Regions from separate parts of the Rhodococcus sp. RS1C4 genome, predicted to be linked through region 2. Evidence: predicted binding sites of a transcription regulator. Region 2 holds the regulator's gene; the other holds the start of a gene.

Region 1 (7,432 bases), on a different contig from region 2:
GGTGGGGTCGACTGTCACGTCGCCGACGGTGAAGATTCCGAACTGCATGGTGTGCTCCCTGGCCGAATCCCTCGAACGCATTTTCATGCGTTTGCATTGACTTCTACTCTAACGGGAGTTTGCCGGGTGGTATTCCATGCCGGTGCCGAGAAATTTCCGAAAAACTTTCCATCCGGACCCATCCAGCCTTTCACCTGCGGCGAATGATGGATGAGACGCCCGCGGCTGCTGTCGCCCCCGACCGCCGTCAGCTGTGGGCGTCTCCCTTACTTCTCGGCTCCGAGACGTGTCGACGCCCGCGAATGCCGAAGCTGATGGAGCCTGCTCAGCGTCCTCTTCAGATCGACTCCTCCCGACGAGACCGAGCCGAGGCCTTCCCGGTGACCGTCGGCGAACTCCTCCAACGGCACCCGTGCGTGAAATCGAGTCCTGATGTCCGCGTCGTACAGGATGTCCACGAGATTCGAGAATCTGCGCACTGCGTCGTCCGACGCCTGGGCAAGTGCTGGTATTTCCCTGATCGTCAGTTCTGCGCCCGCGTCGAGCCGATCGACGATGGCCAGGTAATCGCCCGTCGACCTCGGGGCCTCGCACAGGTCCGCGAAGGACTCGCCTGCGGCAGTTCCGGTGGTGGACCAGGTTCCCGCGGAGAATCCCGAGTTCTCGGTGTTCGCGTCGCCCAGGGTGCGGTAATCCACGGGTCCGTCGACGCACACCACTCGGAGGTTCGCTTTCAGAACCTCGATGGTCGGGAGGAATGCGTCGTGAAACAGCGGATTGGGCAGCAAGCCGTCGGGTGGGTAATTGGACGTCGCGACCACGGCGACACCTCGTGCCCACAGGGCGTCGAGCATCCGGGCGATGAGCCGTGCGTCGCCGATGTCGTGCACGTGGAATTCGTCGAAGCAGAGCAATCGGGTGGGGCCGATCAACGCGTCGAGCGTCGGTTCGAGCTGGAACCGATGAACGAAGTACGACGCGTGCAGGTCACGGAAAAAGGTGTGGAAGTGCAGGCGTTTCTTGGGCTCCGGTGCGGCGCCGAAGTATCTGTCCATCAACCAGGTCTTGCCTCGCCCGACGGGTCCCCACAGGTACAGGCCGAGCGTGTCGGCCTCGGTGAGAAGGTCGACGACGGAGTGCTGCGACGGGTCCAGGTCGAAATCGGCGGCGAACGCATTCCGGGGTACTGGTGGCCTCATGGGCGCCCACTCTACATATGTAGAGGAAATTGGCGTACGATCCACGTCATGGACAGAAGAGCTGCGATCGCGGACGCGGCGATCGACGTCATCGCCGATTCCGGACTCCGGGCACTGACCCACCGCAAGCTCGACGACGCCCTGACGCTGCCGGCCGGCTCCACGTCGTACTACTTCCGATCGAAAGCCGATCTGTTCGCCGCCGTGATCGCCCGGATCACCGAGACTTCGCGTGCCGAGTTCACCCACCTGTCGACCATCGAGGGTGATCCGGTCGAAGTGACGGTGCGGTACCTGGACCACCTCGTCACGGAGAGAGCCGCCCAACTACGCGCCCGGCACGTGCTGATGCTCGACCCGACGGTGTCCGACGCCGACCGCGCCGCGCTGGCGGGCAGCCTGTTCTCGGGGCCTGGTGCCGTCGAACTGTTCGGCGACGCCGAGGTCGGAGCCGGCTACATCGCGTTGTGCGAGGGGTTGGTGACCTCTGCCCTCGGGGCCCGCGCCGCACGCACGGAAATGTTCCGAGCGCCTGTTGTCACTTATCTGAAGGGTGCGGGGAAGCTCTAGTTCACGGAGTCGACGCTTCTCACCCCTAGCGTCGAACGGCATGCGACGACTACCAGGTGCCGCGCTCGTCTTGACCGTGCTCGCAGCGGTCACGTTCACTGCATGTTCGTCGGCCGAAGCGGACCGGTCGCCGGATCCTCGACCTCAGCCGTCGAACGGCGAGTTCGATCTACAGGCGCACCGGGGTGGACTCGGCCTCGTCTCCGAGAGCACCCTCGAATCGTTCACCACTGCACTGGAGCTCGGCGTGACCACGCTGGAACTGGACACGCAGATCACCGAGGACGGGATTGCCGTCGTCACCCATGATCGGCAGGTCTCGTCGAAGAAATGTCTGGACACGGCACCTGTCGTCGAGCAGGATCCCGAGTTCCCCTACGTCGGCAAGTACGTGAACACGTTGACGCTGGCGCAGATTCGGACCCTGGACTGTGGGACGTTGCGGCTGGCGGACTATCCGGAGCAACGAACGGTGCCGGGTGCGCGGATGCCGACGTTGGCCGACGTTCTCGAACTTGCCGCCAGTGCCCCTGGGATCAAGCTGAATGTCGAAACCAAGGTCGAAGCGGCAAGCCCGACGGAGACGGCACCTCGTGAGCAGTTCGTCGACACCGTCCTCGGCACCATCCGTGCCGCTGGGATGCTCGACAGAGCGACGATCCAGAGCTTCGACTGGGGTGCGCTGCAGCGGGTCCGGGAAGTGGAACCCGCACTACCGACCGTCGCGCTGACGAACGGTGAGTTTCTTCAGATCGGTCAGTCCGGGAGGTCGCCATGGCTCGGTGGCGTGGACATCGACGATTTCGACGGTGACCCGATTGCCGCGATCCGCTCGTTCGGCGCATCCGGATTCTCACCGGTTCAGGGAAATCCGCAGAGCGGCAAGGTAAGTGACCCGGACTTCGAGCTGTACGTGACCCAGAAGATGATCGACGACGCCCATGCCGCTGGAATTCGGGTCATTCCGTGGACAGTCGACGACCCCGAGACCATGAACGTCCTGCTGGACATGGGAGTCGACGGGATCATCACCGACTACCCGGACCGGCTACGCGCGGTGCTGAGCGACCGGGGTATGCCGCTACCCGCTTCGGTCACGGTAGGCGGCTGACCCGCATGTCGGTGCGTCAGCCGAGGTCGTACACGACTCCGGTGAGTCGTTCACTTGCTTCCCAGAGCTTTTCGGCGAGCTGGCGGTCTTTTGCCTTGCCGGAGAGCTTTGCCGGAGCGGGAGCGCCACGGGACTCGAACAACCACTTCGGGCCCGTGTACGACCCCGGTCCACCCTTCTCGAGTGCGTGGAGGGTAGGAAGTGCGCCGGCTTTCGCGGACTGCGAGATGATCGGCAGCCCGACGGCCGCGACGAGGGACGCAATCTTGGAACTCCCCAGGCCGTCGGGACTCGAGTACAACTCGGTCGACGAGATGCCGGGGTGGGCGGCGTTGCTCGTGATGTCGATCTTCGCGGCATCGAGACGGCGCTGAAGTTCCAGTGCGAACAACAGATTCGACAACTTGGAATTGGCGTAACCCCGCTGTGGGTTGTACCCGCGCGTGGCCTGCAGATCGTCGAAATCGAGTTTCGGTGCTTGCTTGTGGGCGACCGAGGAGACGGTGACGACGGTGGCCTTGTCCGACGCGCGAAGCTTGGGGAGCAAGTGGCCGGTCAACGCGAAGTGGCCGAGGTGATTGGTACCGAATTGAAGTTCGAAGCCGTCGACGGTCTCGCGCCGCGTCGCAGGCATCATGACGCCTGCGTTGTTGATGAGGACGTCGACGCGGTCGGGAGCCGATGCCGCGAAATCACGCACCGAGCTCAGATCGGCCAGATCGAGTTCGGCAGTGTCCACGACGCCGCCGGTGCTGTTGGTTTCTGCGGCAATCTTGTCCGCCGCTGTCTTGGCCTTGTCCAGGTTGCGGCAGGCCAAGGTCACGTGGTCGCCTTGCTTCACCAACTGGAGCGCGGTGAAGTAACCGATTCCGGTGTTTCCGCCGGTGAGGATGACGCGTCGCTGCTTGTTGTCAGGCACCCGACCAGGTTACCGGCGAGTTTAAGATGTGGCCATGAGTGAGCCGATCGACCATTTCCCCGCAGGCACCGGACGCCCCGCAGCAGGCGCATTCTTCGCCGCCGGCTTCACATCGCTCGAGGCGTTGGCCGGGCAGTCGGAATCGGCGCTCGCACAGCTCCACGGCGTCGGCCCCAAAGCACTCGGCATCGTGAAGGCCGCCTTGGAAGCGGAAGGACTCGGGCTCGAACCCTAGTACGAGTCATTACGCAGGCTCCACTCCTGAAACCTCCTGCTCAGAACGGTGGTGGCCGGTACTTCTCGCGTTCGGCGACCACGGCGCGATGCTCGAGGAACTTCTCGCGGAGGTATAGCGCGTCGGCTCGGCACTGCGGATCGTCGAGTCTTGCGATGTCCGCCAGACTTGGTGCGCCGCCGTCGGTGCGCGGATTCAGGAGCCTCCAGAGTTGGCAGTCCTCGTCGGTGATGTTGGCTTCCCACCACGTGGGTTCGTACAGTTCGTCCGGCGGGTCGGGTAAGTCGTCGTGGCGGTCGATGTTGTTGCGGGTGTCGGATCGACGGGATGCGCCCCTCGACGTCGGTCGGGACGGCATGCGGAATCGACGGACGTGGACGAAATCGCCGGGGATGTCGACTGTTCCGAACGCGGGTGGGGTTATGTGCTGCAGCCCAGCCCCTGAGCGCCAATAGATTCCGTCTCCGTCGAGCTTGGTGCACGCCCACAGTCGCAGAGTCTTGGCCTGATGGTGGTACGGGCACAGTGGATGCAGGTTTCCGAGAACGGTCCAGCCTCCGGAAATCGGATCTCGATGATCGAACGGAACGATGTGGTCGATGTCGCAACGGGCAGCCGGTACCCCACAGTTCGGGAACGTACAGGTGTGATAGCTCGCGCGAACCAGCGCGACCAGAGCAGCGCTCGGCCGGTAGGTGAGGGCTCCGGGCGGAGGCGTGCAGAATCCACCGTGTCCGTCGGGGTGCAAGCCCTCGGCGAGCGACGGGTCGAGTGCCACAGCGTCCATGAACGCAGCAATCGCCGCGGACAGCGCCGCTTCTTCCCCGATCGCCGATGCACGCGGATTGTCCTTGGCCCGCTGCGTAGTAGTCGGCAGAGGCGCTGGAGGCCGTGTTCGGCCGCGGGCGACAACCCGCCGAGCACGGGCAGCCTTACGCCGACCGCGCCGTACTGGATGTTGCGCCGGTGGTCTGGGATTCGGTGCGTCAGTAACCTTGGTGCCGCCATCGTCGTCGTCACCCCCGTCCGAACCCTCGTCCGAGTTGCCGGCACCGTCGTCGTCGAGATCGTCGGCCGATTCGTCGTTGTCGAGGCCACGGCGGTCACGTGCGGCGGTCAGGGTTTCGGTGAGCAGGACCTGCCAGCGGGTGTCGGTGGCGAGGAGTCGCACGGTTTCCGCGTCGAGAACTGTGCCGTCGGACAGTGTGGCCGGCTCTTCGTTCAGCCCGAGAATGGTTTCGATGTCGATGTGAATGTTCAGCAGGTACGGTCGCCGGTTGGGGTTCTTGGCATCGACTCCGCGAAACGGGCATTCCTCGCTCCCGCAACGGCATTGGAGCGCATCTTCTCGGTGGATCAACGCGAGTAAGGCATGTCCGCGTAGTTCTTTCTTGGTTCGTGGATCTTTCGGGCAGACGGTGGCTACGTACTCGTCGAGGAGGGCGTCGCATTCAGCGCCCTCGAGCACGCTCATCTTCGACACCAGGGTGGCGATGCCGGAGTCGTTGCGGCGAATCTCGGCGCATCGTTCGTCGGCGAGCGCAGCTTTCTGTGCAGCCGCGGCCTCGTCCGGGTCGTATTGGAACCAGCGGCGCCAGATGTTCTCCCGCAGCGCTTTCGGAGCGCATCGCTGTGCCGCGGCGAGAATATCTGCCTCCAGAGCCGACACAGTCTCGTCGCTGGCGCGGAGCAGGGTCAGAACTACCGTTCGGACACGGCCGTAGTCGAGGTCCCCGGCCGTGAAGGCGGCATCGATTGCCGGCAGACGCCAGAACAGATGGTTGGCGACAACGATCATCTGGCGCGCAACAGTCCGAGTTGTCGACATGGACACTGCTGCTTCGTATTCGACTGTGTGTCGGGCGCGATCGACGTTCGGTTCCTCACTGCCGTGCTCTGCACCCAGTGCATGCACGTCCATCTCTGCGCACAGCCGTATCTCGTAGAGATCTTGCAACTCGTGGATCACCACTGCCGACGCTCGGTTCTCTGCCCGCCGTCCATCCGACAGGCGCGTCAGTGACCGCGATGCCGCACTGTCTGCATCGGATCGAACCTGCGTGGAGCCCCCCGGCTGTGCCATGTCACATAGAGTAATCGAACATACGTTCGAACGCAACCGTGAGCGATGCCTCCCGTTATTTTCTTTCTCTGCTCCACATCGGTGTGGTCGGGTCGTCTGCTCCGGTATGGCTCCCGCAACCTGGCTAACCTGAGGCAATGACCAGTACAGGCGTTATCAGGAAGTGGTATGCCGACGAAGGATGGGGCGTTCTCGACTCCCTGGACACTGCCGGCGGATGCTGGGTTCACGTCAGCATGCTGTGGGCCATCACGCTGCCTCCTGCGCGCGAGAATGAGTCCATTCATATCACCGGTTCCAGTGTCGACGCGGTCGTCGGGGAGACCGTGGATTTCGAGTGGGAACAGGTGAGACAGGACGGTTACGACTATCGCGGAATCAGCGTGAGGCCTCGTCGAGATGGCCCCGAACGGACCATTCGCTGGGAGTACGGAGGCGATCGCCGTCATTCGGGGGTGGAATTTCGGACCGCTCCGCGGCTGCAGGAATAGACGGATGAGATTATCCGACATGCGTCCACGCGAACCGGCGATCACGGCCTAGCCTGATGCGGGCGCAAGGTAGAACGTCCCGACTGCGGGCTGACTTGGTTCGCAAGTGCTGGCTGTCGCCAGTATTTGCCCCGACCCTGTGTAGGCATCGGTTCGGTATCCATCGTCGGCCGGTTTCACCCCGGAAGTGCCTCTGCTGTCTCTGGATTCGCCAGGCGAGTTTCGTCAGCTGATGCAACAGCGGTGATACCTGCCGACGACGGCGACAGCACTCGATGTGCCCACGATGCAAGATCTTATGATCGAAGTCCGACACACGGACGCGGTCTTGGGTGTAGTCACTGTGGTGTTCCTCCGAGGGTGCTAGCTGGTCTCGCCTACGACAAGCTCTGGGGCCGTGGGTACGGATTCATGGAGAACCCGATCCTGCGAAGTAGGTCGATGCACTCGGGCCGTTCTCGGAACTCGATTCCGGTTGGGTTGTCGCAGTGCTCGCTGCTGAGGAGCCGGTGTGAGACGCTGGGTGCATGGTGAGCGTGGGGGCGTGGTCGCTGGCGGACAAGGCGTCGAGACTGGGGTGGAAGACGGTCGGAAGACGTGTCGACCTCGACGGCGACCAGTCGTGGTTGCGGGGGCCGGTATCGGGTCCGGGCGTCGTTCGGGACAGGTGGCTGCAGCAGGAGGCGGAGCGCATCGGTGGGCGCGTCGTACCCGGTTCCTCGTCGGACGGTTTGCTGCACAGCTTCGATGCGCTGGCCGGTCCGGAGTTCGACCCGAGCGCGATCGACCCTCGCATTCGCGAATTCTACGAGCACACTGCTCGG
Region 2 (7,432 bases):
CCCGTGGTCATCGTTCTCGTCGCCGAGAACGTAGGCCACGTCAAAGCAGTGTCCGCGATGACGGGGAAGTCGCTCGACGACCTCGCAGGAGACGCACTCATCGCCGACGGGCTGGCCACGACGGTCGCGGGCGCCGCGGGAGGTTCTGGAACGACCACCTACGCCGAGAACATCGGGGTCATGGCCGCCACCCGCGTGTACTCCACAGCCGCGTACTGGGTCGCAGCCGTCACGGCAATCGTGCTCGCGTTCTCCCCGAAGTTCGGCGCACTCGTGTTCACGGTTCCCGACGGCGTCATCGGCGGCGCCACGCTCGTCCTCTACGGACTCATCGGCCTACTGGGAGTCCGGATCTGGTCCGACAACAAGGTCGACTTCACCGACCCGGTCAACCTCACCGTCGTCGCGGCCGCACTGGTCGCGGGAATCGGCGATTTGACCTTGACCATCGGATCGGTCGCCCTCGGCGGCATCGCATGGGGCTCGGTGGGCATCCTCGTCGGCTATCCGGCTCTGCGCGCACTCAGCCGGCTCGCTACCCGCTAGTTCGGTCACCGATCCTGCGCGGCTCGGTCATCGACCGAGGTCGGGCGCGGTCGTAGTGTCGAGGGAACGCACGACAAGTGTCACCCTCGAAGGAGTAACCCGTGGACCGCACCCTGTTCGAACCCGAGCACGACCTCTTCCGCGAGTCGTACCGCAAGTTCCTGGACCAGCACGTCGCCCCCAACCATGCGCGCTGGGAAGAGCAGAACATCGTCGACCGTGACGTCTGGGTGGAAGCTGGCAAGCAAGGCTTCCTGGGAACGGCAGCGCCCGAGGAGTTCGGCGGCGGCGGGGTCAAGGACTTCCGGTACAACGCCATCGTCACCGAGGAAACCACCCGCGGCGGATACAGCGGAATCGGGTTCACCCTGCACAACGACGTCGTCGCGCCCTACTTGATCGAGCTCACCAACGACGAGCAGAAACAGCGCTGGCTCCCCGGATTCTGCTCAGGCGAACTCATCACCGCGATCGCCATGACCGAGCCCGGTACCGGCAGTGATCTGCAGGGAATCAAGACCCGCGCAGTTCGCGACGGGGACGAGTGGGTCCTGAACGGATCCAAGACCTTCATCACCAACGGCATCAACGCCGACCTCGTCATCGTCGTCGCGTGTACCGACCCGGAGAAGGGTGCGCAGGGCTTCAGCCTGCTGGTCGTCGAACGCGACATGCCAGGCTTCGAACGCGGACGCAACCTCGACAAGATCGGCATGAAAGCCCAGGACACCGCCGAGCTCAGCTTCACCGACGTTCGAGTCCCCGCAGCCAACCTCCTCGGCGAAGAAGGCATGGGCTTCATCTACCTGATGCAGAACCTGCCGCAGGAGCGCCTGTCGATCGCCGTCGTCGCAGCCGCAGCCATGGAATCCGCGCTGGACATGACCATCCAGTACTGCCGGGACCGCAAAGCGTTCGGCAAGTCCATCGGCAAATTCCAGAACACCCGCTTCGTGCTCGCCGAACTGGCCACGGAAACGACCGCGACACGCATCATGGTCGACAAGTTCATCGAACTCCTCAACGCCGGCACGCTCACCGTGCAGGAAGCCGCCATGGCGAAATGGTGGACAACCGAGAACCAGGTCAAGCTGATCGACAGATGCCTACAGCTGCACGGCGGCTACGGATACATGAAGGAATACCCGATCGCCAAGGCCTACATGGATTCTCGTGTGCAGACCATCTACGGTGGCACCACGGAAATCATGAAGGAGATCATCGGCCGAGGACTGGACCTCTGACCCCGTCGTAACCCCGAGAGCGCGCCGCCGCACCCCCCCTGAACGGAGCGAACGTGACGTTCGGTCACATCAAGTGACCGAACGTCACGTTCGCTCCATGTCGGTACCGGGTGGTGGAACGAGCGCTGTTCAGAGCTTGCGCATCACGGTGACGACCTTGCCCAGGATCGCTGCGTCGTTGCCGGGGATGGGCTCGAACAAGGGGTTGTGCGGCATCAACCAGACATCACCCTTGGTTCGTTTGAACGTCTTGACGGTTGCTTCGCCCTCGATCATGGCCGCGACGATGTCGCCGTTGTCCGCGACGCTCTGCTGACGCACGACAACCCAGTCTCCGTCGCAGATCGCGGCATCGATCATGGATTCGCCGACGACTTTCAGCAGGAACAGGGACCCCTGGCCCACCAGTTCGCGGGGGAGCGGGAACACGTCTTCGACGGCTTCCTCGGCGAGGATGGGTCCACCCGCGGCGATTCGTCCGAGAACGGGTACGAAAGTCGGCGTGGGCAGCTGGTCCTCGGACGGAGCAGAACCGTCGGCGACTGCAGCCGCGTGATCCGCTTGCACCTCGTCGAGCCCCCGCACATCGACGGCCCGAGGACGATTGGCGTCTCGGCGGAGGAAGCCCTTGCGCTCGAGCGTGCGCAGCTGGTGTGCCACGGACGATGTGGACGTGAGCCCGACGGCATCGCCGATCTCGCGGATGCTCGGTGGATATCCCCGCTCGGTGACCGACGCCCGGATCACCTCGAGCACCTTGCGCTGACGCTCGGTGAGTCCGGCGTTGATATCCGTTCCCTCGCCCTCGAACGCCTTCGCCGTCGGCACGGCAGCAGGCTTGCCCGCCGCAGCCTTGCCGGCCGCACTTTTCGTCGCCGCGGTTTTCGGCGCAGCGGGCTTCCCAGCAGTCTTACCGTTCGACCCCGTGCCATTCGACCCCGTGCCATTCGACCCAGTAGAGGTCTCGTCTTTCATTCGTGCGTCCTCCTGCGTGATGCGTGCGTGTGCCGGAACTCGAACGTGCTCGAAGACCAGAACGCGTGGGATGGATGTGACGTGTGGTTTCTGACACGAACTTAGCCCGTAATCGCTGTTGGATCAAACATCTGTTCGATCCGTGTCGCGTTTTCTACTGACTTTGTCGGAGGTGCGTGATAGAACTTTCGAACAAGCGTTCATCGAACGCCTGATCGAATAGCGTTCGAATCCACGTCTCGTTCGACACCGGAGGTTCCGATGAGCATCACCACCGAGCGGCCCGTCCGTACGGAGCAGCACCAGCAGACTCGCCGTGCTGTCAGTACCCGTCAGACTGCGTCGCAGCGTCGTGCGGCGATGCAACGTCGGCGTCGTGTCGGCGCGTCCGCGGTGCGCGGCGGCCAGCACGACCGGCGGGCCGAGGGGTGCGCGGACCAGGCGCATCGTAGCCAGCGCATCACCGTGCTCGGCGCGGTGGCGGGAGTGGTGGGGACCGCACTGGTGCTGTTGGCGCTCGTCGGAATGGCGAACCTGCGCGCATCGTCGCTCGAATCGGTTTCTGCGCCCTCTGTTGCCACGGTCCAGGTCCAGAGCGACACGGTATCGGGCGACACGGTCTCGAACGGCACGGTCGTCAGCAGCACAGTAGGTCCGTAGCGCTGTGTTGTGTCTGCCTCGTCTGTCAGGGGACGGAGCCGGTTCGGTTCCGCTCCGAGTATCCTCGAAGCCTGCGCCTCCTGTGTGCCGTTCGGGGGTGCGTGACGGCTACGACGGAGGCTCAACCATGCATTGCCCGTTCTGCAGGCACCCCGACTCGCGCGTGGTGGATTCGCGGGAAGCAGACGAGGGCCAGGCTATTCGTCGTCGTCGTTCGTGCCCGGAATGTGGACGTCGGTTCACCACGGTGGAGACGGCGGTGCTGGCGGTGGTGAAGCGCAGTGGGGTGACGGAGCCCTTCTCTCGGGAAAAGGTAGTCAAGGGTGTGCGACGCGCATGCCAGGGCCGCGATGTCGACAACGATGCGTTGAATCTTCTGTCGCAGCAGGTCGAGGACGCGGTTCGAGCGTCGGGATCGGCCGAGATCCCCAGCCACGAGGTCGGTCTGGCCATTCTCGGCCCCCTGCGTGACCTCGACGAGGTCGCGTACCTGAGGTTTGCGTCGGTGTACCGCTCGTTCAGCTCAGCCGAGGATTTCGAAAAGGAAATCCTCGATCTTCGTGCGCACCGGCAGGCTGCGGCGGTCGACTGACGCTCGCCGGGTCACGATCGTGCCGCGACCTCCATGGCCCGCACGAGACGCTTCTCCGACACCGGATAGGCCGTGCGGATGCTCTGCGCGAACAGGCCGACTCGCAGTTCTTCGATCATCCAGAACACATCCTGCACCGCTGAAGTGTGGTGCTTGGTCTCCGGTAGCGAGCGGAGCATCCTGTCGTATGCCTCGTACACGCGGTCGAGGACGTCCATCCCTGCATCGTCACGTCCGGCACTGCTCGGCAGAGATTTCAGGCGTGCCGTCGCGGCGTCGAGATAGCGCGGGATATGGACGAGGCGCGTCGATCCGAACTCGAACACGAAACCGTCGAACACCAGTGAGGACAGCTGTTCTCGTACATCGTCGGCCGCGTCGCCCTGTAGAGGATCCAGTACGGAACGCAGTTCCAGTGCTGCGGTGAGAATCGTCCGGACCAGTCCGAGTATCTCGCTGGTTCGTCGAGCGGTGTCGGCACCGACCTCGGCGGCGAGAGCCGCGAACTTCTCGGGAGACCGGACAGGACCTCCGTGCGCGGTCATCGACTCGTCGACAGCAGTTTTCCTGCAGTCGTCGAGCAGGCTTTCGACGCTGCCGTAGGGGTTCTGGCCGAGGGCCAGTCGTTCACGCGTCGGGATGCCGGCAAGCAACGCCTTCGTGCCTCGTGGTGCCGACTCCAGAAGAAGTGCGCGCGTCCCTTCCCGCATCGCGGCGCGCTGAGCAGCTGGGGTGCTGAGAACACGGACGGCCACGCCGCCGTCCTCCCGGATGAGGGCGGGATATCCGGTCACCGTCTGTCCCGCGACCGATGTGGAGACCGTTGCGTCCAAGGTTCCCAGTGTCGACGACGTCCATGCCAGGGTCGCCGGTCGCTCGGCTGCACCCACCGCGCTCGCGACTTCACGATCGACGCGGGGCGCCAGTGCTTTTCGCAGTGCAACCAGGTCCTTGTTCGATCCGAGCGTCTTGCCGTCGGTGTCGACCGCGACGAACGTCATCCTCAGATGTGCGGGCAGAGAACCCAGATCGACATCGTCCGGGTCGATGCGTGTGGACCCCAGCCGCGAGAGTTCACGAGCCAGTGCTGTCACGATCGGCTCCGAGCGCGGTTTCATCGACGCCAGAGCGGCAGAGGCGAAGTCGGGTGCAGGAACGACGGTGCGCCGTTGGGCCTTGGGGAGAAGTTTGATCAAGGCCGTGACCAGTTCTGCGCGCATACCGGGCACGAGCCAGTCGAACCCAACCGGCTGGACCTGTGCGAGAAGTGCGATCGGGATCCTGGCCGTGACACCGTCGGCTTCGGACCCCGGTTCGAACTGATAGGTGAGGGGGAAGAGGATCTCTCCCTGTCGCCACGCATCGGGGTAATCACCGCCGAGAACCGACGCCGCGTCAGCATTCACCACCGTCTCGGTGGTGAAGTCGAGAAGATCGGGTGTACTCCGGCGAGTTTTCTTCCACCAGGTGTCGAAGTGACGAGCGGACACGGCCTCCGCGCCGATCCGTGCGTCGTAGAAGTCGAACAGTGCATCGTCGTCGACGACGATGTCGCGGCGGCGGGCCTTGTTCTCCAACTCGCCTACGTCGTCCAGCAACTCACGGTTCCTGTGGAAGAACGGGTGCTCAGTCTTCCACTCGCCTTGTACGAGTGCGTGCCGGATGAACAGCTCGCGTGACGCCTCCGGGTCGACGGTGTGATAGTTGACGGGCCTGCCCGCGACCAGTGGGATGCCGTAGAGGGTGACGCGCTCGTAGGCCATTGCGGATTGGCGTTTGGTGGACCAGTGCGGTTCCGAGTACGTGCGCTTGACCAGATGCGGTGCGAGCCTCTCGGCCCACTCCGGTTCGATTCGCGCTGCCATTCGGCCCCACAACCGTCCGGTCTCCACGAGTTCGGCTGCCATCACCCAGCGCGGAGGGTTCTTGAACAGTCCACTGCCGGGGAACACCGCGAAGTGAGTGCCGCGCGCACCGAGGAATTCTCGTTTGTCACCCTCGCGAAGGCCGATGTGCGACAGCAGACCCGAGAGTAGAGACTGGTGCAGAGCTGTCGGGGTCGACGGCGAATCGGGGATGCTCCACCCCATCCCTCGGGTGATCTGCCGCAGTTGACCGTGCAGGTCCTGCCATTCCCTGATGCGCAGGTAGTGCAGGAACTCGGCGCGGCACATTCTGCGGAACTGGTTGGAGGACAGATCGGTTCGCCGGTCCCGAAGGTACTTCCACAACTCGACGTACGCCAGGAAGTCCGAATTGGGGACGGCGAAGCGCGCATGCTGTTCGTCGGCGGCCTGCTGGTGTTCGGTGGGACGCTCCCGTACGTCCTGGATGGACAATGCCGACACGACGACGAGAGCATCGGCGAGTGCCCCGGTGTTGTTGGCTTCCACCAACATCCGACCCATTCGAGGATCCACGGGCAGAGCCGCGAGCTCGCGCCCGATGGGCGTGAGCTCCGATTCGCCGGTTCCGCTGGACGGTTTCAGCGCACCGAGCTCCTCGAGCAGGCCGATTCCGTCGCGAATGCTGCGGGGGTCGGGCGCTTCGACGAACGGGAACTCCTGGATCTTCCCCAGACCGAGGGACGTCATCTGCAGGATGACCGACGCCAGGTTGGTCCGCAGGATCTCCGGCTCGGTGAACTGGGGACGGGACTCGAAGTCGTCCTCCGAATAGAGCCGGATGCAGATTCCGTCGGCGACGCGTCCACACCGGCCTGCCCGCTGCCTGGCGGACGCCTGGGAGATGGGCTCGATCGGCAGCCGTTGGACTTTGGTCCGTAGTGAATAGCGGGAGATGCGTGCTGTTCCAGGGTCCACCACGTACCGGATGCCCGGAACCGTCAACGACGTCTCCGCGACGTTGGTGGACAACACGACTCGTCGGCCCGTGTGCGGGGTGAACACTCGATGCTGCTCGGCCGCCGACAGGCGCGCATACAGTGGCACTATCTCGGTTCCGCGGAACTGTCTCTCGCGCAGCGCATCCGCGGTGTCACGAATCTCGCGCTCGCCGGAGAGGAACACCAGGATGTCGCCGTCGCCCTCGCCGATCAGCTCGGCGACGGCGTCGCACGTGGCGTCGACGGGATCGAGATCCACGGTGCTGTCGTCGACATCGATGGACAGCGGACGGTACCGCATCTCCACGGGGAACGTGCGGCCGGACACTTCGACGATGGGCGCCGCAACGCCGTCCCGTGCGAAGTGCTGGGCGAACCGTTCCGGGTCGATGGTGGCGGAGGTGATGATCACCTTCAGATCCGGGCGGCGGGGGAGGAGCTGAGCCAGATAGCCGAGGATGAAGTCGATGTTGAGGCTGCGTTCGTGTGCCTCGTCGATGATGAGCGTGTCGTACTGCCGCAGAAGACGGTCACGTTGGATCTCGGCCAGCAGAATGCCGTCCGTCATGA

What was found. The regulator LexA, encoded in region 2, represses DNA repair genes until DNA is damaged. The targets are predictions, from matches to a motif close to CGAACANNTGTTCG.
Region 1: the regulator LexA is predicted to act here: its motif matches at 6,133-6,146, upstream of CH289_RS07325 (HNH endonuclease signature motif containing protein).

What each region holds. Positions count from the first base shown of each region.
Region 1 covers NZ_NOXZ01000017.1:140,261-147,692, reverse strand. The annotation lists gene CH289_RS07355 (LLM class flavin-dependent oxidoreductase) at 1-48, opposite strand, end outside; gene zapE (cell division protein ZapE) at 267-1,199, opposite strand; gene CH289_RS07345 (TetR/AcrR family transcriptional regulator) at 1,248-1,769, shown strand; gene CH289_RS07340 (glycerophosphodiester phosphodiesterase family protein) at 1,810-2,880, shown strand; gene CH289_RS07335 (oxidoreductase) at 2,897-3,799, opposite strand; gene CH289_RS07330 (helix-hairpin-helix domain-containing protein) at 3,834-4,034, shown strand; gene CH289_RS07325 (HNH endonuclease signature motif containing protein) at 4,075-6,117, opposite strand; gene CH289_RS07320 (hypothetical protein) at 6,255-6,608, shown strand; gene CH289_RS07315 (hypothetical protein) at 7,136-7,432, shown strand, end outside.
Region 2 covers NZ_NOXZ01000047.1:41,533-48,964, reverse strand. The annotation lists gene CH289_RS23780 (uracil-xanthine permease family protein) at 1-546, shown strand, start outside; gene CH289_RS23775 (acyl-CoA dehydrogenase family protein) at 648-1,790, shown strand; gene lexA (transcriptional repressor LexA) at 1,920-2,618, opposite strand; gene CH289_RS23765 (hypothetical protein) at 3,027-3,425, shown strand; gene nrdR (transcriptional regulator NrdR) at 3,553-4,017, shown strand; gene hrpA (ATP-dependent RNA helicase HrpA) at 4,029-7,432, opposite strand, start outside.